DNA from 3 places in the Bradyrhizobium sp. SBR1B genome. Region 3 is predicted to be linked to each of the others. Evidence: predicted binding sites of a transcription regulator. Region 3 holds the regulator's gene; each other region holds the start of a gene.
The links. Region 3 encodes PhoB, which activates phosphate uptake and scavenging genes when phosphate is short. Its sites were predicted from a motif close to TGTCATNNANCTGTCAT; they were not measured.
Positions count from the first base shown of each region.

Region 1: GGD61_RS27580 (DUF47 domain-containing protein) is a predicted target of PhoB. The motif match lies at 1,839-1,855, and genes of this name have one in related genera.
Region 2: phnF (phosphonate metabolism transcriptional regulator PhnF) is a predicted target of PhoB. The motif match lies at 2,634-2,650, and genes of this name have one in related genera.

Region 1 covers NZ_JACIHC010000013.1:108,865-116,677, forward strand. The annotation lists gene sugE (quaternary ammonium compound efflux SMR transporter SugE) at 1-140, shown strand, start outside; gene GGD61_RS27575 (inorganic phosphate transporter) at 133-1,140, opposite strand; gene GGD61_RS27580 (DUF47 domain-containing protein) at 1,152-1,796, opposite strand; gene GGD61_RS27585 (branched-chain amino acid ABC transporter permease) at 1,953-2,921, opposite strand; gene GGD61_RS27590 (branched-chain amino acid ABC transporter permease) at 2,923-3,786, opposite strand; gene GGD61_RS27595 (ABC transporter substrate-binding protein) at 3,863-5,083, opposite strand; gene GGD61_RS27600 (ABC transporter ATP-binding protein) at 5,138-5,884, opposite strand; gene GGD61_RS27605 (ABC transporter ATP-binding protein) at 5,877-6,632, opposite strand; gene GGD61_RS27610 (hypothetical protein) at 6,966-7,634, shown strand; gene GGD61_RS27615 (ArsC family reductase) at 7,638-7,813, opposite strand, start outside.
Region 2 covers NZ_JACIHC010000005.1:98,340-106,152, forward strand. The annotation lists gene GGD61_RS15170 (alpha-D-ribose 1-methylphosphonate 5-phosphate C-P-lyase PhnJ) at 1-383, opposite strand, end outside; gene GGD61_RS15175 (carbon-phosphorus lyase complex subunit PhnI) at 380-1,483, opposite strand; gene phnH (phosphonate C-P lyase system protein PhnH) at 1,488-2,096, opposite strand; gene phnG (phosphonate C-P lyase system protein PhnG) at 2,101-2,565, opposite strand; gene phnF (phosphonate metabolism transcriptional regulator PhnF) at 2,685-3,413, shown strand; gene phnE (phosphonate ABC transporter, permease protein PhnE) at 3,541-4,389, opposite strand; gene phnE (phosphonate ABC transporter, permease protein PhnE) at 4,386-5,270, opposite strand; gene phnD (phosphonate ABC transporter substrate-binding protein) at 5,342-6,277, opposite strand; gene phnC (phosphonate ABC transporter ATP-binding protein) at 6,341-7,150, opposite strand; gene GGD61_RS15215 (chloramphenicol acetyltransferase) at 7,324-7,813, shown strand, end outside.
Region 3 covers NZ_JACIHC010000005.1:256,099-263,911, reverse strand. The annotation lists gene pstA (phosphate ABC transporter permease PstA) at 1-60, shown strand, start outside; gene pstB (phosphate ABC transporter ATP-binding protein PstB) at 57-875, shown strand; gene phoU (phosphate signaling complex protein PhoU) at 887-1,603, shown strand; gene phoB (phosphate regulon transcriptional regulator PhoB) at 1,627-2,334, shown strand; gene GGD61_RS15960 (GcrA family cell cycle regulator) at 2,564-3,076, opposite strand; gene GGD61_RS15955 (aspartate aminotransferase family protein) at 3,533-4,741, shown strand; gene argF (ornithine carbamoyltransferase) at 4,741-5,664, shown strand; gene GGD61_RS15945 (Hsp33 family molecular chaperone) at 5,932-6,939, shown strand.

The DNA of each region.
Region 1 (7,813 bases), on a different contig from region 3:
ATGCGGTGTGGACCGGCATCGGCGCGGTCGGCACCGCGACCCTCGGCATTGTCCTGTTCGGGGAGCCGGCCACCGCCCTTCGTCTTGCCAGCATCGCCCTGATCGTTGCCGGGATCGTCGGGCTGAAGCTGGTTACTTGACGAAGATCTTGACCGCCCACCAGGTCAGCGCCGCTACGATGGCCGAGGCCGGGATAGTGATCACCCAGGCGTAGACGATCGAGCTGGCAACGTTCCAGCGCACCGCCGAGACGCGGCGGGCGGCGCCGACGCCGACGATGGCGCCGGTGATCGTGTGCGTGGTGGAGACGGGAACCCCAAGATAGGTCGCCATGAACAAAGTCGCGGCCCCGCCAGTCTCGGCGCAAAAGCCCTGCATGGGAGTCAATTTGGTGATGCGCAGGCCCATGGTGCGGACGATGCGCCAGCCGCCCATCAGCGTGCCCAGCGCCATCGCCGCCTGGCATGACAGCACCACCCAGAACGGCACCGAGAAGTCGCTGCCGAGATGGCCCTGCGAATAGAGCAACACCGCGATGATGCCCATGGTCTTCTGCGCGTCGTTGCCGCCATGGCCGAGCGAATAGAGCGAGGCGGAGGCGAATTGCAGGATGCGGAAGGCGCGATCGACCGCGAATGGCGTCGAGCGCACCGAGGCCCAGGACACGATCGCCACCAGCATCATCGCCAGCAGGAAGCCGATCAGCGGCGACAGCACGATCGCCAGCACCGTCTTGCTCAATCCGCTCCACACCGCAGCGGAGATCCCGGCTTTGGCCATGCCGCCGCCGACGAGCCCGCCGATCAGCGCATGCGACGACGAGGACGGGATGCCGAGCGCCCAGGTCACGAGGTTCCAGACGATGGCGCCGACCAGGGCTGCGAAGATCACCTGGGCGTCGACGATCGAGGGATCGATGATGCCGGTGCCGATGGTCTGGGCGACGTGCAGGCCGAACACCATGAAGGCGACGAAATTGAAGAACGCGGCCCAGAACACCGCGAATTGCGGCCGCAGCACGCGGGTCGAGACGATGGTCGCGATCGAATTGGCGGCGTCGTGCAGGCCATTTAGGAAATCGAACAGCAGCGCGACGGCGATCAAGCCGACCAGGACGGGAAGACCCAACGCGGCATCCACAGCGGCCTGCCCTAAACTTGCTCGATGACGATGCTGTTGATCTCGTTCGCGACGTCGTCGAAGCGATCCGCGACCTTCTCGAGGTGGTCGTAGATCTCGACGCCGACGATGAAGTCCATCGCATTGCCGTCGCGATGCTTGAGGAACAGCTCCTTCAGACCGATGTCGTGGAGATCGTCGACGCGGCCCTCGAGCTTTCCGAGTTCCTCCGTGATCGCGGTCAGCATGGCGACGTTCGGACCGATCGACTGCATGAGCGGCAGCGCGCGGCCGACCAGATTGGCGCACTCGATCAGAAGCCCGCCGATCTCGCGCATGGGCGGCTCGAAGGTGCGGACCTCGAACAACATCACCGCCTTGGCCGTCTGCTGCATCTGGTCGATGGCGTCGTCCATCGACGTGATCAGGTTCTTGATGTCGCCGCGGTCGAACGGGGTGATGAAGGTGCGGCGCACCGCCGTCAGCACCTCTCGGGTGATGTTGTCGGCATCATTCTCGAACTGGTTGACGCGCTGGCAATAGACCGGCGTCTCCTCGCCCCCGTTGAGCATGCCCTGGAGCGCGATGGAGCCCTGGATCACCGTCTGGGCATGCCGGTCGAACAGGTCAAAGAACCGTTCTTCCTTGGGCAGGAAAGCACGAAACCATCGCATCATGGGGGGAGGCTACCGGTTGGAAATGGCCCGGCCCTATCAGGCCGTCATGAAACTGTCATAGACCATTTTCGATCCGCGCGCGTGTCATCTCACGCCCGCGGAGCCGGATCATCCACCGCTTTCAAGCGGCCGGCAAACCGATTTAAAATCAACCAGTTAGAGCGATCTCCGGAAGTAATGCGCGATTTCGCCGATGACGCCGCGGCGGAAGGTGAGCACGCAGACCACGAAGATCGAGCCCTGGATCACCGTCACCCATTGGCCGAAACCGGCGAGATATTGCTGCATGGCGATGATCGCGAAGGCACCGACCACGGGGCCGAAGATGGTTCCGAGGCCGCCAACCAGCGTCATCAGCACGACCTCGCCCGACATCGACCAATGGACGTCGGTGAGCGAGGCGTTCTGCGCCACAAAGACCTTCAGCGCACCGGCAAAACCGGCCAGCGTTCCCGACAGCACGAAGGCCAGGAACTTGTACTGGTCGGTGCGGTAGCCGAGCGAAATCGCGCGCTGCTCGTTCTCCCGGATCGACTTCAGCACCTCGCCGAACGGCGAGTTGATGATGCGGTAGATCAACAGGAAGCCGGCAAGAAACCCGACCAGCACGACGTAATAGAGCACCGTCGGCTTGGAGAGATCGAAGACGCCGAACATGCGTCCCTGCGGGATGCCCTGGATGCCGTCCTCACCGTGGGTGAACGGGGCCTGGAGGTAGATGAAGTACAGGAGTTGTGACAGAGCCAGGGTGATCATCGAGAAATAGATGCCCTGGCGGCGGATCGAGATGTAGCCGGTGATGATCGAGAGCACGAAAGCCGCGGCGATGCCGACGAGGATGCCGAGCTCAGGCGGCAACGCCCACACTTTCAGCGCATGCGCGCAGCAATAGCCGGCGGTCCCCAGGAACATGGCGTGGCCGAACGACAGCAGGCCGCCATAGCCGACCAGCAGATTGAAGGCGCAGGCGAGCAGCGCAAAGCACAGCGCCTGCATCACGAAGAACGGGTAGACGCCCGTGAATGGTACCGACGCCAGCAGCAGCGCCATCACTACGAAAGCGATCATCTCGTCGCGCATCGCGCGAGGGGTCACCGGCAGCGTGTCGTCCGTCAGGGTTGTCATATCAGGCCGCCCTTCCCGTCAATCCCGTTGGCTTCACCAAGAGCACCAGCACCATCAGCACGAACACGACGGTGTTGGAGGCCTCGGGATAGAAATACTTGGTCAGACCCTCGATCACGCCGAGCGCGAAGCCGGTGATGATGGAGCCCATGATCGAACCCATGCCGCCGATCACGACCACCGCGAACACCACGATAATCAGGTCGGCGCCCATCAGCGGTCGCACCTGGTTGATCGGCGCCGACAGCACGCCCGCGAGCGCGGCAAGGCCGACGCCGAGACCATAGGTCAGCGTGATCATGCGCGGCACGTTGATGCCGAAGGCACGCACCAGCGTCGGATTTTCGGTGGCGGCGCGCAGGTAAGCGCCGAGCTGGGTCTTCTCGATCAGGAACCATGTCGCCAGACATACGACCAGCGAGAACACGACCACCCAGCCGCGATAGATCGGCAAGAACATGAAGCCCAGATTCATGCCGCCCTTGAGCTGGTCCGGAATGGCGTAAGGCAGACCGGAGGAGCCGAAATAATTCTGGAACACGCCCTGCACGATCAGCGCGATGCCGAAGGTCAGGAGCAGGCCGTAGAGATGGTCGAGCCCGGTCAGCCATTGCAGCATGGTCCTTTCCAGGATCATGCCGAAGATGCCGACGATCACGGGTGCGATCAGCAGTGCCCACCAGTAGTTGATGCCACCGAGGCTCAACAGGAAATAGGCAACGAAGGCGCCCATCATGTAGAGCGCGCCATGGGCGAAATTGATGATGTTCAGCATGCCGAAAATCACGGCAAGCCCGAGACTGAGCAGCGCGTAGAACGAGCCGTTGATCAATCCCACCAGTAGCTGAGCGTATAGAGCCTGCATCGATCCCGCACCCGGTCCCTTCTCGTCGTTCCCCAAGAGCAAGCCGGCGCAGTTGCGCCGGCTCGCATCATCACACTTACTTCTTCACGAGCGGACAGACGCTCTCGGACAGCGGCCGGAACGCCTGATCCGCGGCCGTCGTGCCGATCAGCTTGTAATAGTCCCAGGGCCCTTTGGATTCCTCGGGCTTCTTGACCTCGAACAGATAGGCGGGATGCAGCTTGCGACCGTCCTCGCGGATCGTTCCCTTGCCGAACAGCGGATCGTCCGTCGGCATCTCCTTCATCTTGGCGACCACCTTGGCCCCGTCATGCGGATTGCCGCCCATCGCCTCCAGCGCCTTGAAATAGTGCAGCAGACCCGAGTAGACGCCGGCCTGCACCATCGAGGGCATCGCCTTGTTCTTCATGCGCTCGGAGAAGCGCTTGGAGAACGCGCGCGTACCGTCGTTCATGTCCCAATAGAAGGTCTCGGTGAAGTTCAGGCCCTGCGCCACCTTCAGACCGAGCGAGTGCACGTCGGTGATGAAGAGCAGCAGGCCCGCAAGCTTCTGGCCGCCCGAGACGATGCCGAACTCCGCCGCCTGCTTGATGGTGTTGGTGGTGTCGCCGCCGGCATTCGCCATGCCGATGATCTTGGCTTTGGAGGCCTGCGCCTGAAGCAGGAACGACGAGAAGTCGGCAGTATTCAGAGGATGCTTGACATTGCCGATCACCTTGCCGCCCGACTTCACCACGACCGCGGCGGTGTCGCGCTCGAGGGCATGGCCAAAGGCGTAGTCCGCGGTGAGAAAATACCATGTGTCGCCGCCCGCCTTCACCAGCGCCTGCCCGGTACTGTTGGCCAGCATATAGGTATCATAGACCCAGTGGATCGTGTTCGGTGAGCATTGCGCGTTGGTGAGATCCGACGTCGCCGCACCCGTGTCGATCAGGATCGAATTCTTCTCCTTGACGACATTGTTGACCGCGAGCGCGACGCCGGAGTTCAGGACATCCATGAAGATGTCGACCTTCTCGACGTCGATCCATTGCCGAGCAATCGTGGAGCCGATGTCGGGCTTGTTCTGATGGTCGGCGGAGATCAGGTCGAGCTTCCAGCCCTTGGCAGCGAGCCCGGAATCCTCGATCGCCATCTGTGCGGCGACGGTCGAGCCAGAGCCACCGAGATCGGCATAGAGTCCCGAATTGTCGGTCAGCACGCCGATCTTGATGTTCTTGTCCTGCGCGACTGCGCCACCTGCCGCGCCGAGCGCCAGGGCCGTCCCGAGCAACATTGCCGAAATGCTGTGCTTCATAATCCGCCTCCCAATATTCCTTTGATAGTTACTCTTGCACGTCCGCCTGCTCGGCTACACACCAAGATAGGTGTGGAGCTTGTCCATGTTGGCGGCAAGATCCGCATTGGAAAATCCGTCAATGATCTTGCCGTGCTCGACCACGTAGTAACGGTCGGCGACGGTGGATGCGAAGCGGAAGTTCTGCTCGACCAGGAGGATGGTGAAGCCCTCCTTCTTGAGCCGCGCAATGGTGTGGCCGATCTGCTGGATGATGACCGGCGCAAGGCCCTCGGTCGGCTCGTCCAGCATCAGGAAGCTCGCACCGGTGCGCAGGATGCGCGCGATCGCGAGCATCTGCTGCTCGCCACCGGACAGCTTGGTGCCCTGGCTGTTGAGCCGCTCCTTCAGGTTCGGAAACAGCTCGAAGATCTGATCGAGCGGCAGCCCGCCTTCGCGGACCACCGGCGGCAGCATCAAATTCTCCCGCACGTCGAGACTGGAGAATATGCCCCGCTCTTCCGGGCAGAATGCGATGCCCATGCGCGCGATCTTGTCGGAGGTCGCGCGGATGATCTCCTGGTTGTTGAACTTCACCGAGCCGGTACGCTTGCCGATGATGCCCATGATCGACTTCAGCGTGGTCGTCTTGCCGGCGCCGTTACGCCCGAGCAGGGTGACGACCTCGCCCGCGTTCACGTCGAAGTTGATCCCGTGCAGGATGTGAGACTCGCCGTACCAGGCTTCCAGGTTGCGGATTTGAAGGATGTTTCCGCCGGTCGCAGCCTTGGCCGGAGCCTCGGCGATCGCAGTGTCAGGCATGACCGGCTCCCAGATAGGCTTCCTTGACGCGCTCGTCCTTGGTGAGCTCCGAGTAATGGCCCTGCGCGAGCACCTGGCCGCGCGTCAGCACGGTGATGATGTCGGACAGGTTGGCCACGACGCTTAAATTATGCTCCACCATCAGGATGGTGTATTTCGCCGAGATGCGCTTGATCAGCGCCGCGATCTTGTCGATGTCCTCGTGGCCCATGCCCGCCATCGGCTCGTCCAGCAGCATCATCTCCGGGTCGAGCGCGAGCGTGGTTGCGATCTCCAGTGCACGCTTGCGTCCATAGGGCATCTCGACCGCGGGTGTGTTGGCAAACTCGTTCAGGCCGACATCGTTCAACAATTCGCGCGCGCGGTCGTTGAAGCGGTTGAGCACCGACTTGGAGCGCCAGAAATCGAACGAAGAGCCGTGCTGGCGCTGAAGCGCGACACGGACGTTTTCCAGCGCCGTGAGATGCGGAAACACCGCCGAAATCTGGAACGAGCGAACCAGCCCCATGCGGGCCACGTCGGCCGGTGCCATCGCGGTAATGTCCTGCCCCTTGTAGAGGATTTTTCCGGCAGACGGTTTCAGGAACTTGGTCAGAAGATTGAAGCAGGTCGTCTTGCCGGCCCCATTCGGACCGATCAACGCATGAATGCTCCCACGGCGAACCTTGAGCGCAACGTCGCGGACGGCGAAGAAGCCCGCGAACTCCTTGGTTAAGCCTTCCGTTTCGAGAATAAACTCATCGGCCAAACAGATTTCCCCCTGCCCGCGCGAGCCGCGTGGCTATCCTTGTTGCTTCGGCTTTCCGGGGGCCTTGGAGCCTATCCTTGGAGCCCATCCGGAACGCCGCCTCCGGGCGCGGAATATGCCGGAGGTGACGGGGGTTAGGCAAGGCGGAAAGCTGAGCAGATCAGGTCTCCGGCTGGGATACAAATGCTCCCTTAGTCGGAGATGTTTTGATGTCGTGCCTGCCCGGCCTCCCGGTTCGCAAGGCACCGGTCATCAAGCCGTCGTTAACGGTCTTTCGTCCGGCACGCCAGCCTTCATAGAAAATTTTCCCGCACACGGCATCATGTGCAGGTTTTGACGTTCCGGGATTATCGTTTTGGATTCGCCAGCGCCGCTCCGTCCGTCGTCAAGTCAATCAGGCAGCGTGATCTCCTGAACACGTGGCTGCGACTTTACGCGAGCCAGCAGATCGCGCCGGCGGTTTGGGAATATCAGCCTGCGCGGCTGGAGGAAGAGCTGTCCGATCTCATCTATTATACGGTGGACGCTTCGACGTCGGCGCCACGCCTCACCATCCAGAGCGAAGGCACGCGTATCTCCCGTGCTTATGGGCATACCGGCAAGGGTGTTCTGCTCGACGATTATCTCGGGCCGCGGCTCGCCCCCTTGGTGATGCCAGTTTACTATGAATGCGTGGCACGCGGGCTTCCCGTCTACAGCGTTGCCGATGTCGACGACATCTACGGACGCATCGTCGCGTATGAACGGCTGCTGCTGCCTTTCCAGACCGGCGGCCAAGTCTGCCACGTCATCGCCTCGGTCAAGACCTTCTGCGAGGACGGCGGCTTCGAGATCAAGAATCTGATGCGCGGAAATGACGCGCTGCCGCGCCCGAAACTGCGCGCCGTGATCGATCGCGATCTCTTCCATCGCGCGCCTGGCCGCATCGCGACGGCCGACGTGGTCGAATTCGCGGACCAGCCGGCTCCCGGCGTCACCAACGAGATCATCGAGCTGAACTAATCTCTAACGCGTCTTGGCGCCGACTTCCTTGGCATAGATGTCCGGCTTGAAGCCGACCAGCAGCTTGCCGCCGATTTCCAGCACCGGCCGCTTGATCATCGATGGTTGCGCTAGCATCAGCGCCAGCGCCTTCGTCTCGCTCAAGCCTTCCTTGTCGGAATCGGGCAGCTTCTTGAAGG
Region 2 (7,813 bases), 160 kb from region 3:
TCCGGGATCGGCACCTGATAGACCAGCACCTGGTTTGCGTGCAGCGTCGCCTCGGGGATGCGGTGGCGGGTCTGGATCACCGTCGCTTCGTCAGTTGCGGTCGTCGTGGCAACGCCCGCGGTCTTGGCGAAGAATTTCCGGATCGAGATCGCGTTGGTGGTGTCGTCGGAGCCCTGGTCGATCACCTTCAGCACGTCGGCGGGACCGAGGATCGCGGCGGTGACCTGCACGCCGCCGGTGCCCCAGCCATAGGGCATCGGCATCTCTCGGCTGGCGAACGGCACCTGATAACCGGGGATCGCGATCGCTTTCAGGATCGCGCGGCGGATCATCCGCTTGGTCTGCTCGTCGAGATAGGCGAAGTTGTAGGCGGGCGCGTTCATTCCGCGGCCTCCTTCATGGCATCAGGCGTCTGGGCATCGGCGAACTCTTTGCGCAGCTTGCGGAGCAGGCCGAGCTCGGACTGAAAGTCGACATAGTGCGGCAGCTTCAAATGCTCGACGAAGCCGGTCGCCTGGACGTTGTCCGAATGCGACATCACGAATTCTTCATCTTGCGCGGGGGCGAGTGCCTCCTCGCCGAGCTCGCGGGCACGCAGCGCGCGGTCGACCAGGGCCATCGACATGGTCTTGCGCTCGCTCTGGCCGAAGGCGAGGCCATAGCCGCGGGTGAAGCACGGCGCTTCCGTCGCGGAGCCCTTGAACTGGTTGACCATCTGGCACTCGGTGAGCTCGATCGAGCCGAGCGGCACGGCGAAGCCGACGTCTTCCGCCGAAAATTCCACCTCGACCTCGCCGAAGCGGATCTCGCCGGCGAAGGGATGGTTGCGGCCATAGCCGCGCTGGGTGGAATAGCCCATCGCCAGCAAGAATCCTTCGTCACCGCGCGCGAGATTCTGCAGGCGCAAATCACGGTCCGCAGGAAAATTCAGCGGCTCGCGGGTGAGGTCGCCGACGCTCGCGCCCTCCTCGGCCTGCGGCGAGGATTCGATCAGCCCGTCGCGGCCGAGGATGTCGGTCACGCGCGGCGTCGGCGCCGTCGATGCCTCCGCCGTTGCCGGCGCCTCCGGCACGAAGCCTTGCGCGAGCGCGGGATCGAGCAGGCGATGGGTGTAGTCGAAGGTCGGCCCGAGGATCTGGCCGCCGGGAATATCCTTGAAGGTCGAGGACACCCGCCGCTGCACGCGCATCGCACCGGTGTCGACCGGCTCGCTCGCGCCGAAACGCGGCATCGTGGCGCGGAAGGCGCGAACCAGGAAGATCGCCTCGATCAAATCGCCGCGCGCTTGCTTGATCGCGAGGGCCGCGAGCTCGCGATCATAGAGCGAGCCTTCGCTCATGACGCGGTCCACGGCGAGGCCAAGCTGCTCCGAGATCTGGTCGAGCGTGACCTCCGGAACGCCTTGGTCGCCGCGCCGCTTGTCTGCAAGCAGGCGGTGGGCGTTCTCGATGGCGCGTTCGCCGCCTTTGACTGCGACATACATGCTTCTAGCTTCCCTTGCTCACGATTCGCGTGGTGCGGGGGATCGCGACCACGGCGTCATCGGCCACCAGCACCACATCGATGCCGCGCGGAAACAGTGCCTCGTTGATGTGCATACGCTCGAACAGATCGAACGGCTTGATTGACGCATTGAGCATGGCGGCGCCGTCGATGCCGGGACCGCGCAGCTCGAAGCTCCGTCCGGAGTCGAGGCTATCGACCTGCAGGATCACCGTGGTGGACCGATCCGGATATTCGCTGGTTCCGAGCGCGAAGCGTTCGAGCGGCGGCAGCGCACCGCCGTCGCTGATCAGCGCAAAACTCGCGATCGAGGAATCCTGCACCACGGGCGCGCCGGTGTGAAACTTCAGCCATTTCACCACGTTCGGGCTCTCCGCCAGCCGTGCGTCGAGCCAGAGCGGCGTGTCGTGGTCGAACAGCGTCAGCGCGATCGCGGCCGTGCCGCGCATCATCGAGCCTGCCGTTCCAGCCATCGGGACGATGCGCTGGACCGAGCCCGGCCGCGCCATCGCGTCCATGACCGAGCGAAATGTCGATTGCGCCGACAGCACCTTGTCGGCGAAGCCCGGCGGCAGTTCCGCAATCGTGGTCATGATCTCACCCCTCACCGCGCACCATGGTGTAGAAATCAACCTTCGTCGCAGCGGTCTCGGCCGCCGCCTGCGCGCGGCCAGCCATAAGCTGCTCACGCAACGGGGCGATAACGTCCCGCTCCACCGCTCCGCCAAAATCCCTCGACTGCACCAGGGCGTCGCACAAAGCGATCAGCCGCGCTTTCTCGCCGTCGCGCCCGAGCGTGTAGCCGAACCCGACCTCGCCGCTCGCCAGCCGCACCGCGGCGCGCGACACCGTGGCTTCGCCGAGATTGAACGGCGCGCCGTCACCGCCGACCCGGCCGCGCAGCATGACGAGACCGTTTTCGGGCGCGCGCAGATCCTGATGGGCCGGGAGCGCCAAGTTGCGGAGGCGGGCGGCGATCTCGCCCGCCTCCGCGTGCGCCAGCACGGCCATGGCGGCCTGGCGCTGGGCTTGCTGGTTGTTGTGCAGGGTCACCTGATCCACCGAACCTTTGACAGAACTTGCCGCATCGAAGTTGTCTATTATAATAGACAACTTCATACGAGGACGCCATGACTGTTTCGTGACAAAGCTGTGATTTCTGGGCTAGGCTGGCCGGCGATATGAGCATGCAAGACACTGCGTCGTCCGGCGTCGCGCTATGGCGCCTCGTTGCCGACGGCATCGAGCGCGGCATCGCCGACGGCCGCTTTGCGGCCGGCGACAAGTTGCCGGGCGAGATGGAGATCGCCGAAACCTATCGGGTGAACCGCCACACCGTGCGGCGCGCGCTGGCAGCGCTTGCCGAGCGCGGCTTGGTGCGCGCCGAGCGCGGCAGCGGAACTTATGTCGAAGCGCAGAAGCTCGCTTATCCCCTGCGCTCGCGCACGCGCTTCTCCGAGATCGTCGGCGCCGGTGGCCGCGAGCCGCGCGGTCAGTTGATCGAGGCGACCGACGATGTCGCGACCCGCGAGTTGGCGCGTGAGCTCGGATTGAAGGCCGGCGCGCCCTTGGTGCGGATCGAGGCGATTCGCCTTGCCGACCGCACGCCGATCTGCGTCTCCACCACATGGCTGTCGGCGGAATTGTTTCCCGGCGCCGGTGCCGTGTTCGCGGCGACGCGCTCGATGACGAAGCTGCTGGAGCATTACGGGGTGCGCGACTATCGCCGCGGCGCGACCCGGATCACCGCCGGCATCGTCGACGCCACCGATGCGGCCCGGCTCGATCTCGCGCTCGGACGGCCGATCCTGGTGGTCGATGCCACCGACCACGATCTTGACGGCAAGCCGCTGATGACCAAGCATTCGCGCTTCGCCGCGGAGCGCGTGGAGTTTCTGGTGGAGTCGTAGGGGCTCTCTCCAAGAAAACCGGAGCCGTAGGGTGGGCAAAGGCGCACTTCGCGCCGTGCCCACGATCCTTCTCGATCGTTAAAAATCGTGGGCACGCTGCGCTTTGCCCACCCTACGGCACTTTTGATCAGGCCACGGCCCTGCGCCCAATGATCGCAAAGCGCAGCTTGCCCGAGATGAAATCGATCGCGGCGACCGCGACCAGGATCATCAGGATCAGGAACGACACCTTCTGCCATTCCAGCACGCGGATCTGCTCGGCGAGCTGCAGGCCGATGCCGCCGGCGCCGACGATGCCGATGATGGTGGCCGAGCGGGTGTTGGATTCGATGAAATAGAGCACCTGGCCGGCGATCACGGGCAGCACCTGCGGCAACAGCCCGAAGCGGATCTCGTGCAGCGGGCTGCCGCCGGAGGCGCGGATGCCCTCGACCTGCTTCTGGTCGGCGCCCTCGATCGCCTCCGAGAACAGCTTTCCGAAGGCGCCGAAATCCGACACCGCAATGGCGAGCACGCCGGCGAACGGGCCGAGCCCGACGACGTTGATCCACACCAGCGCCCAGATCAGCGTGTCGACACCGCGGATCGAATCCAGGACACGGCGAACCGGGAAGCGCAGGATGTTCGACGGCACCACGTTGCGCGCCGCGAGCAGGCTGACGGGAAGCGCGAAGACAGCGGCCAGCGTCGTGCCGAGCAGCGCGATCGACAGCGTCTCGCCGAGCGCCTTCAGATAGATCGGCAGCGACGAGCCGGGATCGGGCGGGATCATCATCAAGGTGATCCAGCCGAGCTGGCTGAGACCTGCGAAGAAGCGCGACGGCGAGAAGTCGAGATCGACCAGGCCGTAAATGAGGATCGCGAACGCCGCGACGATCATCGCCGGCGTGGCAAGCCGCGCCGAGGCGGGTCGGTCGAACACATCCGGATAGCGCGCGCGAAGCTCTCGCGTGTCGACCGCTTGCCGCCTCGTCACGTCCGCGCCTCCTTGCCGAACAGGCGGCCGCGCAGCCAGCCGGTGCTGATGTCGATGATGAAGACGGTGACGATGATGGTGAGCAGGATCGCGCTGACGTCCGAATAGTAGAATTTGCGGATCGCGACGACGAGCTCCTGGCCGATGCCGCCGGCACCGACGAAACCCATCACGGAGGCTTCACGGACATTGATCTCGAAGCGCAGCAGCGCGTAGCTCGCATAACCCGCGGTCACCTGCGGCACGACGGCGAACCGCATGCAGGACAGCCAGCTCGCGCCGGTCGAGCGGATGCCTTCGACCGGCTTCATGTCGGCGTTCTCGACGATTTCCGAAAACAGCTTTCCGAGTGCGCCGGTGGAGTGGATCGCGATCGCGAGCACACCCGCCATCGGTCCGAGCCCGAAGGCGATCACGAAGATCAGCGCGAAGACGATGCCCGGAACGGTGCGGGCGAACTCGAGCAGGCGCCTGACGACGAAGCGCAGCCAGGGTGCGGGCGAGGTGTTTTCAGCCGCGAAGAAGTTCAGACAAAATGCCAAGGTCGCGCCGATCAGCGTGCCGACATAGGAGATCAGCAGCGTCTCGCCGAGCATCTTCAGCCATTTGCGCCAGCCCCAGAGCCATTCGCCGACATCGGTCCAGACCCGCTGGCCGTTGTCGAGCGTGAGGATGCGGTCGAAATAGCTGATGAAATTGCCGAAATAGGTGAAGAGCGTGCGCAGATTCACTTCCGCGCCGATTCCCGCGAGAGCCAGCGCGGCGGCGAAGACCGCGATCCCTAACAGCAGGCGGAGCCGCCTGCGCCCGACCGCCTGGCGATAAGCGGCGTTGAGCACGGCAAGCTGCTGCTCGGGGAGGATCGAAACCGCTGTTGTCATCGTCCTGAGACGAGCTCCGTCAAAGAAAGAGCCGGGTCCAGGGACCCGGCTCCAGTTGCATCGCCCTGAGATCAGGACGCCTTCTTCTTACGCAACGCATCGACGAACTTGATCAGCTCGATCGTGCCATCCCAGTCCTTGGTGGTGGCGGGATGAAAGCCCTTCTTCTGGCCGTCGGAGAGGCGGTCGAACGCGGCCTTGTCCTTGGCCGGGGCGTCGAAGAACGCCTTCGCGATGGCGGCCTTGGCGTCTTCCGGCAGGTCGGAATTGTAGGCATAGGGGCCGTTGATGATCGGCGCCGACTTGTGGATGATGCGGAAGTCGTCCTTCTTCATCGCCGAACCGTCGGCATTCTTCAGCATGCCCTTGGTCAGCATCTGCGCCAGCGTGGAATCGTCGTCGCTGGTCCACTGGTTGGCGGCAACGTCGACCGTGCCCTGCGACAGCGCCAGCATTGCGTTCTCGTGGCTGCCGGTGAAGACGACCTTGCCAAAATAGCCGTCGGCATCGGGGATGCCCATCTTGTCCAGCTCGAAGCGCGGCACGTTGTTGCCGGAGGTCGAGTTCGGATCGACGAGGCCGAGATTCTTGCCCTTGAGCTGGTCGACACTCTTGTAGGCGCTGCTCGCCTTGACGAAGAACACCGAGTAATAGCCGGTCGAGCCGTCGGCATTGATGTCGTTGGCGAAGGCGTCGGACTTGACGCCGGTCAGACGGGCGCGGGCGAACGAGGCCGAGCCGTAGCTGGCGATGTGGATGTTGCCGGCGCGCTGGCCCTCGATGACGGCGGCGTAGTCGTTGGCGATGCGCAGCGTGACCTTCACGCCCAGTTCCTTGGAGAGATAGTTCACGAACGGCGCCCAGCGCTCGGTGACGCCGGAGGCGTTCTCGGCCGGGACGACCGCAAAGGTCAGCTCGGGATATTTCGCCTTCCAATCGTCGGCGGAGGCGGAGGCGGTGAACGCGAGCGCGGCGGCGCCGGCAAGAATTAATCTGCGAGTGATCATGATACCCTCTTCATCCGTTGGGGTCGGTGGACGCAAAACTGGCAACAAAACAGGTGGCGCGGCTCAGGCGGCCGCGGCGGTTCCGAGCGCCGGGACGCCCTCGGGCGCCGGGACGGGCACGGTGCCCATGACGTCGGCGGCTTCGAGATCGTAGAGCTCACGCGCAACGTGCTCGGTCAGCGCGGACGGCGCGCCGTCGAACACCACACGGCCCGCCGCCATGCCGATCAGGCGGTCGCAATAGCTGCGGGCGAGATCCAGCGAATGCAAATTGCAGAGCACGGTGATGCCGAAATGCTTGTTGATGCGCAGCAGCGCATCCATCACGATCTTGGTGTTGCGCGGATCGAGCGATGCGATCGGCTCGTCGGCAAGGATGATGTCGGGCTGCTGCACCAGCGCACGCGCGATCGCGACGCGCTGCTGCTGGCCGCCGGAGAGCTGGTCGGCACGCTGGGCGGCGAGCGATGCGATGTCGAACTGTTCGAGCGCCGACATCGCCAGCGCCTTGTCCTGCTCGGGCCACACTTGCGACAGTGAGCGCCAGGCCGGCATCGTCGCAAGGCGTCCCATCAGGACGTTGGTGAGGACATCGAGCCGGCCAACCAGGTTGAACTGCTGGAAGATCATGGCCGACCGCGCCCGCCACTGCCGCAGCTCCTTGCCGCGCAGCGCGGTGACGTCGATGCCGTCAAACAGGATGCGGCCCTGCGTCGGCGTCGCGAGACGATTGATGGTTCGCAGCAGCGTCGACTTGCCGGCGCCGGACCGTCCGATCACACCGACGAAGCCGCCGGGGGAGATTTGAAACGAAGCGTCGTCCACCGCGGCTTTCGCGCCGAAGCGACACGTCAGACCTTCCACCACCAGCATGCGGGACTCCAGATTAGCTGGAGCCAACCGCTAACGCCCGCGCTTGACACTTGTGTGACACGGGCGTTGCGGTGCGGCGATCCTACACAGCTCATCCCCTGTCATCGCCATGTCATGACATCGTCATCAAGCCGCTCGAAGAGGAACGCCCGCCCTCGCGCATCGGATGCAACATGGCCGCCAAGATTCTCTCGGTCCAGCCGACCGTCGACCCCTCGGCCAAGCTGCACGAGACCAGGCTCGGCGCCTATACCGAGGTCGGCGCGCGCACCATCCTGCACGACGTCGCGATGGGCGATTACTCTTATGTCGTGAACGATTCCCAGATCACCTACACCACCGTCGGAAAATTCTGCTCGATCGCGGCGATGACGCGCGTCAATCCCGGCAATCACCCGATGCACCGCGCGACGCAGGCGCATTTCACCTATCGCTCCAGCGCCTACTTCGAAGGCGAGAGCGACGATGCCGAGTTCTTCGACTGGCGGCGGCAGCACCACGTCCATATCGGCCACGACGTCTGGATCGGCCACGGCGCGATCGTGCTGCCGGGCCGCAACATCGGCACCGGCGCGGTGATCGCGGCCGGCGCCATCGTCACCAAGGACGTGCCGGCCTACACCATCGTCGCCGGCAATCCCGCCCGCATCGTGCGGCGGCGAT
Region 3 (7,813 bases):
ACCGTGCTTGCCCTGAACATTGGCGCGCGCATCCTCGGCGCCGAGAGGACTGCAAAATGACCGACCTGTCCGTATCCATGAGTTCCAACGCTCATCTGGCCTCGCAGCCGCTGCCGGAAGCTCCGGCCAAGGTGACGGTGCGCAATCTCAATTTCTATTACGGCGAGCACCACGCGCTGAAGAACATCAACCTGACGCTGGGCGCCAACCGCGTCACGGCGTTCATCGGCCCGTCGGGCTGCGGCAAGTCGACCCTGCTGCGCATCTTCAACCGGATGTACGATCTCTATCCGGGCCAGCGCGCCACCGGTCAGCTCATGCTGGACCAGACCAACGTCCTCGACCCCAGGCTCGACCTCAATCTGCTGCGCGCCCGGGTCGGCATGGTGTTCCAGAAGCCGACGCCGTTCCCGATGACGATCTACGAGAACATCGCCTTCGGCATCCGCCTCTACGAGAAGATCTCGAAGTCCGAGATGGACGACCGCGTCGAGAAGGCGCTGCGCGGCGGCGCGCTGTGGAACGAGGTCAAGGACAAGCTCAACGCCTCCGGCCTGTCGCTCTCCGGCGGCCAGCAGCAGCGCCTGTGCATCGCCCGCACCGTCGCGGTGCGCCCTGAAGTGATTTTGTTCGACGAGCCCTGCTCGGCGCTCGACCCGATCTCGACCGCCAAGGTCGAGGAGCTGATCCAGGAACTGTCCGAGAACTACACGATCGCGATCGTCACCCACAACATGCAGCAGGCGGCGCGCGTCTCCGACAAGACCGCCTTCATGTATCTCGGCGAGCTGATCGAGTTCGACGACACCAGCAAGATCTTCACGTCGCCGAGCGACCGGCGCACGCAGGATTACATCACCGGCCGGTTCGGCTGAGGAGACGCGACATGGGTACTGAACATACCGCAAAGGCTTTCGACACCGACCTCCAGGAGCTCACCCGCCTGGTCGCCGAGATGGGCGGCATCGCCGAGCGCATGATCGTCGATTCCGTCGACGCGCTGATCCGCCGCGACGTCGCGCTCGGCCAGCGCGTCGTCACCATCGACGCCGAGCTCGACGCGCTGCAGAAGCGCATCGAGGAACGGGCGGTGCTCACCATCGCCCGCCGCCAGCCGATGGCGGTGGACCTGCGCGAGATCGTCGGCGCCATGCGCGTTGCGACCGACCTCGAGCGCATCGGCGACCTCGCCAAGAACATGGGCAAGCGCGTCGCCGCGCTGGAGACCGACTTCCATCCGCTGAAGCTGTTCCGCGGCCTGGAGCACATGACCGACCTCGTGCAGCAGCAGGTCAAGTCGGTGCTGGACGCCTATGCCGCGCATGACCTGCCGGCGGCGATGGCGGTGTGGAAGGGCGACGAGGAAGTCGACGCGATCTGCACCTCGCTGTTCCGCGAGCTCCTCACCTACATGATGGAGGATCCGCGCAACATCTCGTTCTGCATCCATCTGATGTTCTGCGCCAAGAACATCGAGCGGATCGGCGACCACGCCACCAACATCGCCGAGACCGTGTTCTACATGATCGAAGGCCAGGCGATCACCGACAAGCGGCCGAAGGGCGACATGACCACCTTCGCCACGACGGTCCCGAATACCTGAAGACTTGAAGGAGCGACGACCCGATGGGCGCACGCATTATGGTGGTTGAGGACGAGGAAGCTCTCACCGAGCTGCTTCGCTACAACCTCGAAGGCGACGGCTATGACGTCGAGACGGTCATGCGCGGCGACGACGCCGACACCCGCCTCAAGGAGCACATCCCGGACCTGATCGTGCTCGACTGGATGCTGCCGGGCCTGTCGGGCATCGAGCTGTGCCGCCGCCTGCGCACCCGGCCCGACACCAAGCAGCTCCCGATCATCATGCTCACCGCGCGCGGCGAGGAGAGCGAGCGGGTGCGGGGGCTTGCGACCGGCGCCGACGACTACATCGTCAAGCCGTTCTCGGTGCCGGAGCTTTTGGCGCGCGTGAAGGGCCTGCTGCGGCGCGCCAGTCCTGAGCGGCTCGCGACAGTGCTGGCCTATGGCGACATCGAGCTCGACCGCGACAAGCGCCGCGTGGCGCGCTCGGGCCGGCCGATCGATCTCGGCCCGACCGAATATCGCCTGCTGGAGTTCTTCCTGGAGCATCCCGGCCGCGTGTTCTCGCGCGAGCAGCTGCTCGACAGCGTCTGGGGTCGCGACATCTACATCGATGAGCGCACTGTCGACGTCCATATCGGCCGCTTGCGCAAGCTGCTCAATCTCGGCCGCGAGCAGGACCCGATCCGTACCGTCCGCGGCGCCGGCTACGCGCTCGACGACCGCTTCGCGAAGGCGGAGCAGACGTAAGGTTTGCTGGCGTTGGCTTTGGCGGGCTGCCGCCGCATTCTCCGGCGTCGTCCCTGCGAAAGCAGGGACCCATAACCACAGGCAGTGGTTTGGCGAAGACTCGGAGTGACCATCTCGCGCGACAACTGCGCCTTGTGGTTATGGATCCCCGCGTTCGCGGGGAATGACACCGAGTTGGTTGAGGCGCCGTCGTGTGACGGCTGCCGTCTTTGCGATCAGCTAGATCCGCTCAGCGCGGACCCGGCTTCGCCGGGGCGCGCCGGCGATCCGCCGCTGGCTGATACGCCACGCGCGAGTGCTGGGCGCAGTAGGGCAGGCCGGACAGTGCCTTGCCGCCGCAGAAGAAGAAATCCGGGCTCGAGGGATCGCCGACCGGCCAGTGGCAGGTCGCCTCGTTGAGCTCGAGCAGCGACAGCCGCTGGCCCATCGGCACCACGTTGTCATAGGTGACGGGTTCAGCCTCCACCTCGACCTCGAAGGCCTGCGCCAGCGCGGTGTTGCCGCGCGCGATGGGGCGGGTCACCCGCATCATGTGCTGCGCGGGACGCGCCTTGCGCGGCCGGGGCGCTGCCGATGAAGGGCTCTTGGCGCGGCCGGACAGACCGAGCCTGTGCACTTTGCCGATCACGGCATTGCGGGTCACATTGCCGAGCTCAGCTGCGATCTGGCTGGCCGAAAGTCCGGCCTCCCAGAGCTTTTTCAGCTGCTCGACGCGATCGTCGGACCAGGTCAAAACCGTCATTGCACCCTTTCCCTCGCTACGCGCCAGCCATCCTGGGGCCTCGCAGCGATTGCCTAAGCCTTCAAAAACCCGTGCCGTCAGAATCCCTTAAGGCTCGCCGGGCGCGTGACTGACGCCCGAACGTTTACGCCGGTACAAGAGGACTCTTGGGATCAGAACCGCTGCACGAGATGTCGTATCTGACAATCCAAACGCTACAATATGGCGTGACTCCCGCGCAAGAGTCCGCCGACTCGCTTCCACATGTTCCGTGGTGAAAACCCGCAAAATCGGCACCGCAAGACTACGGATTCAGCGTTTCCTGAGGCTTTCCGGGCGGCATTGACACCCGTCTTGCCAAGCATAAGATAGTCCCGCGTGCCGCCCTTAAAAGGCGGCACGTTTCGTTTTCCGGGCCGGTCGATGGTGCGTTGCGCAATGCACGCGTCACACCGTCCGCAACATTCAAGTGACATCATGACTAACAGCGCAGCGCCGCATTTGCTCCCCGTTTTCGCCAGAGCCGACCTCGGCTTCGAGCGCGGCGAAGGCTGCTGGCTGATCGCGACCAATGGCGATCGCTATCTCGATTTCACCTCGGGCGTGGCAGTGAATGCGCTCGGCCATTGCCACCCGCATCTGATCAAGGCGCTGCAGGAGCAGGCGACCAAGCTCTGGCACATGTCGAACCTGTTCCAGAGCCCGGACGGCGAGAAGCTCGCGAGCCGGCTTTGCAACGAAAGCTTTGCCGACTTCGTGTTCTTCTGCAATTCGGGCGCCGAAGCGCTGGAAGGTGTGATCAAGCTGGTCCGCCATCATCACTTCTCCAAGGGGCATCCGGAACGTTATCGCATCATCACCTTCGAAGGCGCCTTTCACGGCCGTACGCTGGCAACGCTCGCCGCGACCGGCTCTGCAAAATATCTCGAAGGCTTCGGCCCGCCCATGGAAGGCTTCGACCAGGTGCCGCATGGCGATATCGAGGCCGTCAAGAAGGCGATCGGCCCGCACACCGCCGGCATCCTGATCGAGCCGATCCAGGGCGAGGGCGGCGTGCGCTCGGCAACGCCGACCTTCCTCAAGGCGTTGCGCCAGCTTTGCGACGAGAAGGGCCTGCTGCTCGCCTTCGACGAGGTGCAGACCGGCATGGGCCGCAGCGGCGATCTGTTCGCCTATCGGCGCACCGGCGTCACGCCTGACGTGATGTCGCTGGCAAAGGCGCTCGGCGGCGGCTTCCCGATCGGCGCAGTGCTGGCGACCGCGGATGCGGCAGCCGGCATGGGGCCCGGCTCGCACGGCTCGACCTTCGGCGGCAATCCGCTGGCGATCTCCGCGGCCAACGCGGTGCTCGACGTCATGCTCCAGCCCGGCTTCTTCGACCACGTGCAGAAGATGTCGCTGCTGCTGAAGCAGAAGCTCGCCTCCGTGATCGACCGTCATGGCGATGTCGTCAGCGAAGTGCGCGGCGAGGGCCTTCTGATCGGCATCAAGGCCGTGGTGCCCTCCGGCGATCTCGTCGCGGCGCTGCGCAATGAAAAACTGCTCACGGTCGGGGCCGGCGACAATGTCGTGCGTTTCCTGCCACCGCTGATCGTGACCGAAGCCGAGATCGAGGACAGCGTCGGGCGGTTAGAGCGCGCCTGCGCCGCGATCTCGTCCAGCCAGACCAAGCGGGCGGCAAGCTGATGAGCAAGTCCCCGAAGCACTTCCTCGATATCAACGAGCTGCCGCTGTCGGAGCTCAAGACCATGCTCGCGGCGTCCTCCGCCATGAAGGCGAAGCAGAAGGCGCAGCAGCCGGTGCGGCCGCTCGAAGGCAAGACGCTGGCGATGATCTTCGAGCGCCCGTCGACCCGGACACGCGTGTCGTTCGACGTCGCGATGCGTCAGCTCGGCGGCGAGCCCATCATGCTCACCGGTGCCGAGATGCAGCTCGGCCGCGGTGAGACCATCGCCGACACCGCGCGCGTGCTGTCGCGCTATGTCGATGCCATCATGATCCGTATTCTCAACCATGACGCGCTGCTGGAGCTTGCGGCCAACGCGACGGTACCCGTCATCAACGGCCTGACGCGGCGCTCGCACCCCTGCCAGGTGATGGCCGATCTCATGACCTATGAGGAGCATCGCGGCCCGATCGAGGGCAAGACGGTGGCCTGGACCGGCGACGACAACAACGTGCTGGCGTCCTGGGCTCACGCCGCCGAGCGCTTCAAGTTCCAGCTCAATGTCGCGACGCCGCCGGAGCTCGCGCCGAAAAAAGTGATGCGCGACTTCATCAAGGCGACCGGCGCGCCGATCATGCTCGGCACCGATCCGGAAGCCGCCGTGCGCGGCGCCGACTGTGTCGTCACCGACACCTGGGTGTCGATGGGCGACAAGGAAGGCGAGCACCGCCACAACGTGCTCAAGCCCTATCAGGTCAACGGCAAGCTGATGTCGCTGGCCAAGCCCGATGCGCTGTTCATGCACTGCCTGCCCGCCCATCGCGGCGAGGAGGTCACCGACGACGTGATCGACGGTCCGCAATCGGTCGTGTTCGACGAGGCCGAAAACCGCCTGCACGCGCAGAAGGGCATTCTGGCCTGGTGCTTCGATGCGGTGAAGTAAGGGCGCTGCAAGCCCGACGGTCGCCTCACACACAACTGTCGTCCCTGCGAACGCAGGGACCCATACCGCGGAATCTCTCTTGTGGCAGGCTGGCGGAGGCGAGCGGTCTTCGCCAAACCGCATCCTGTGGTTATGGGCCCCGGAGCTGCGCTTACGCTTGTCGGGGACGACATCGAATTTGCCGCAACGTTGTGCAACCTTATCGCCCCCGAACCCACCACCCCGCGCCCCTTCCATTTCCCACCGACCGACCCCAGATAACGCCCCATGGTTTCCCAATCCCCTCAGATGAAAGCCGGCCCCGAAGGCCCGGTTCGCGCGCCATCAGCGGTTCCGATCGATGACGCCGTGTTGCCCTACGAGGTCGACGCGCTCGACGTGCGCGGGCGCCTGGTGCGGCTTGGCCCGGCGCTCGACGAGATCCTGACCAAGCACGATTACCCCGCGCCGGTCGGCAAGCTGCTCGGCGAGGCCATCGTGCTGACGACGCTGCTCGGCTCGGCGCTGAAATTCGAGGGGCGCTTCATCCTGCAGGCCCAGACCGACGGCCCGGTGTCGTTCCTGGTCGTCGACTACATGGCGCCGGATCGCCTGCGGGCCTATGCGCGCTTCGATGCCGCGCGTCTCGGCGATACCAAAGATTCCGGCACGCTGCTCGGCCGCGGCCATCTCGCCATGACCATCGACCAGGGCCCCGACATGAGCCGCTACCAGGGTCTGGTCGCGCTCGACGGCGGCAGCCTCGAAGACGCCGCCCACGAATATTTCCTGCGCTCCGAGCAGATCCCGACGCGCGTGCGCCTCGCGGTTGGCGAGGAGTGGCGCTCCAACGACGGCGGCAAGCATCGCTGGCGCGCCGGCGGCATGCTGATGCAGTTTCTGCCCAAGGCGGCGGAGCGCGCGCGGCAGGCCGATCTGCATCCCGGCGATGCCCCCGATGGCGTCGAGGTGCACAGCGTTGCCGAAGACGACGCCTGGGTCGAGGCGCGTTCGCTGATCGAGACCGTCGAGGACGTCGAGCTGATTGATCCCGAGCTCTCCGGCGAGCGGCTGCTGTTCCGCCTGTTTCACGAGCGCGGCGTGCGCGTGTTCAATCCGATGGTCCTCAAGGCGCAATGCTCCTGCTCGCGCGATGCGGTCGCCGCGATGCTGAAGAGCTTCTCGCCCGACGACCGCGCCGCCATGGTCAAGGACGACAAGGTCGTCGTCACCTGCGAGTTCTGCAGCTCGGTGTATGATTTCACGCCGGACGAGGCGGGCGTCGAAGGCGCGTAGCGAGCTCTCGTAGGGTGGGCAAAGGCCTACTTGCGCCGTGCCCACGAGCGCTCGACGGCGGCGAAAGACGTGGGCACGCTTCGCTTTGCCCACCCTACGGCGCCTGCCCTGTGTCGCGCTCTGTCAATCCGCTTCGCTAAAAATATTCCACTTTACCGAAATTCGGTTTCGGCGTATGTGTCGTCCATCCCGGCTCACCCAAGAGGGGCGACTATGTGGTCGTCACTGTCGCGAGCCGGGCTTGCGGTGGACGCGGCAGCGTCGGCACGAGAGGTGCGGGCAGGGCGGGTAGTCCCTGTGAGCCCGAGGCTTCGTGCGGACGACGGCGCTGTTCAGTTCGTCTCGCCACATTCTTTCGGCAACGTCGACAAGGCCGGGAGATAATGTGGTGACCAGCGAATGCGCGTACGGCAAAACCGTGTGGTCCTGGCCGTCGTTGCCACGGTCAAGTCCTTGCGAAGGTGCGAGCGAGCCCAACCGGGCAGACTGCATCATCCAAATTCGCGGGGCGAGGGAGGCCAGAAGGAATGGTCGGCTCCCGGGAGATCACGGCATAAGCCGTCCAGCCATCGCGCAGGGAAGGCCGAGTGATCGGCACCACCTGTATGCTGCTGTGCGGTTCTTCCTGCGTGTGCATTTCGCGCAGCGGACCGCGGGTGCGAGCCAGCACCCGGCCTTCCCTGCGCCCTCTTGGATTTAGAGGGTCGCGAGACCAAGCAAAGCTCGGGCGAATGAAGCCGCGAGGCCGAAGAGGCATGTCCGTGAGCTGAGCTGCGTGCCACAAACTCGATATCGTAGGGTGGGCAAAGCGCAGCGTGCCCACGCCTTGTCGCTTATGAAGAGAGATCGTGGGCACGGCGCTATGCGCCTTTGC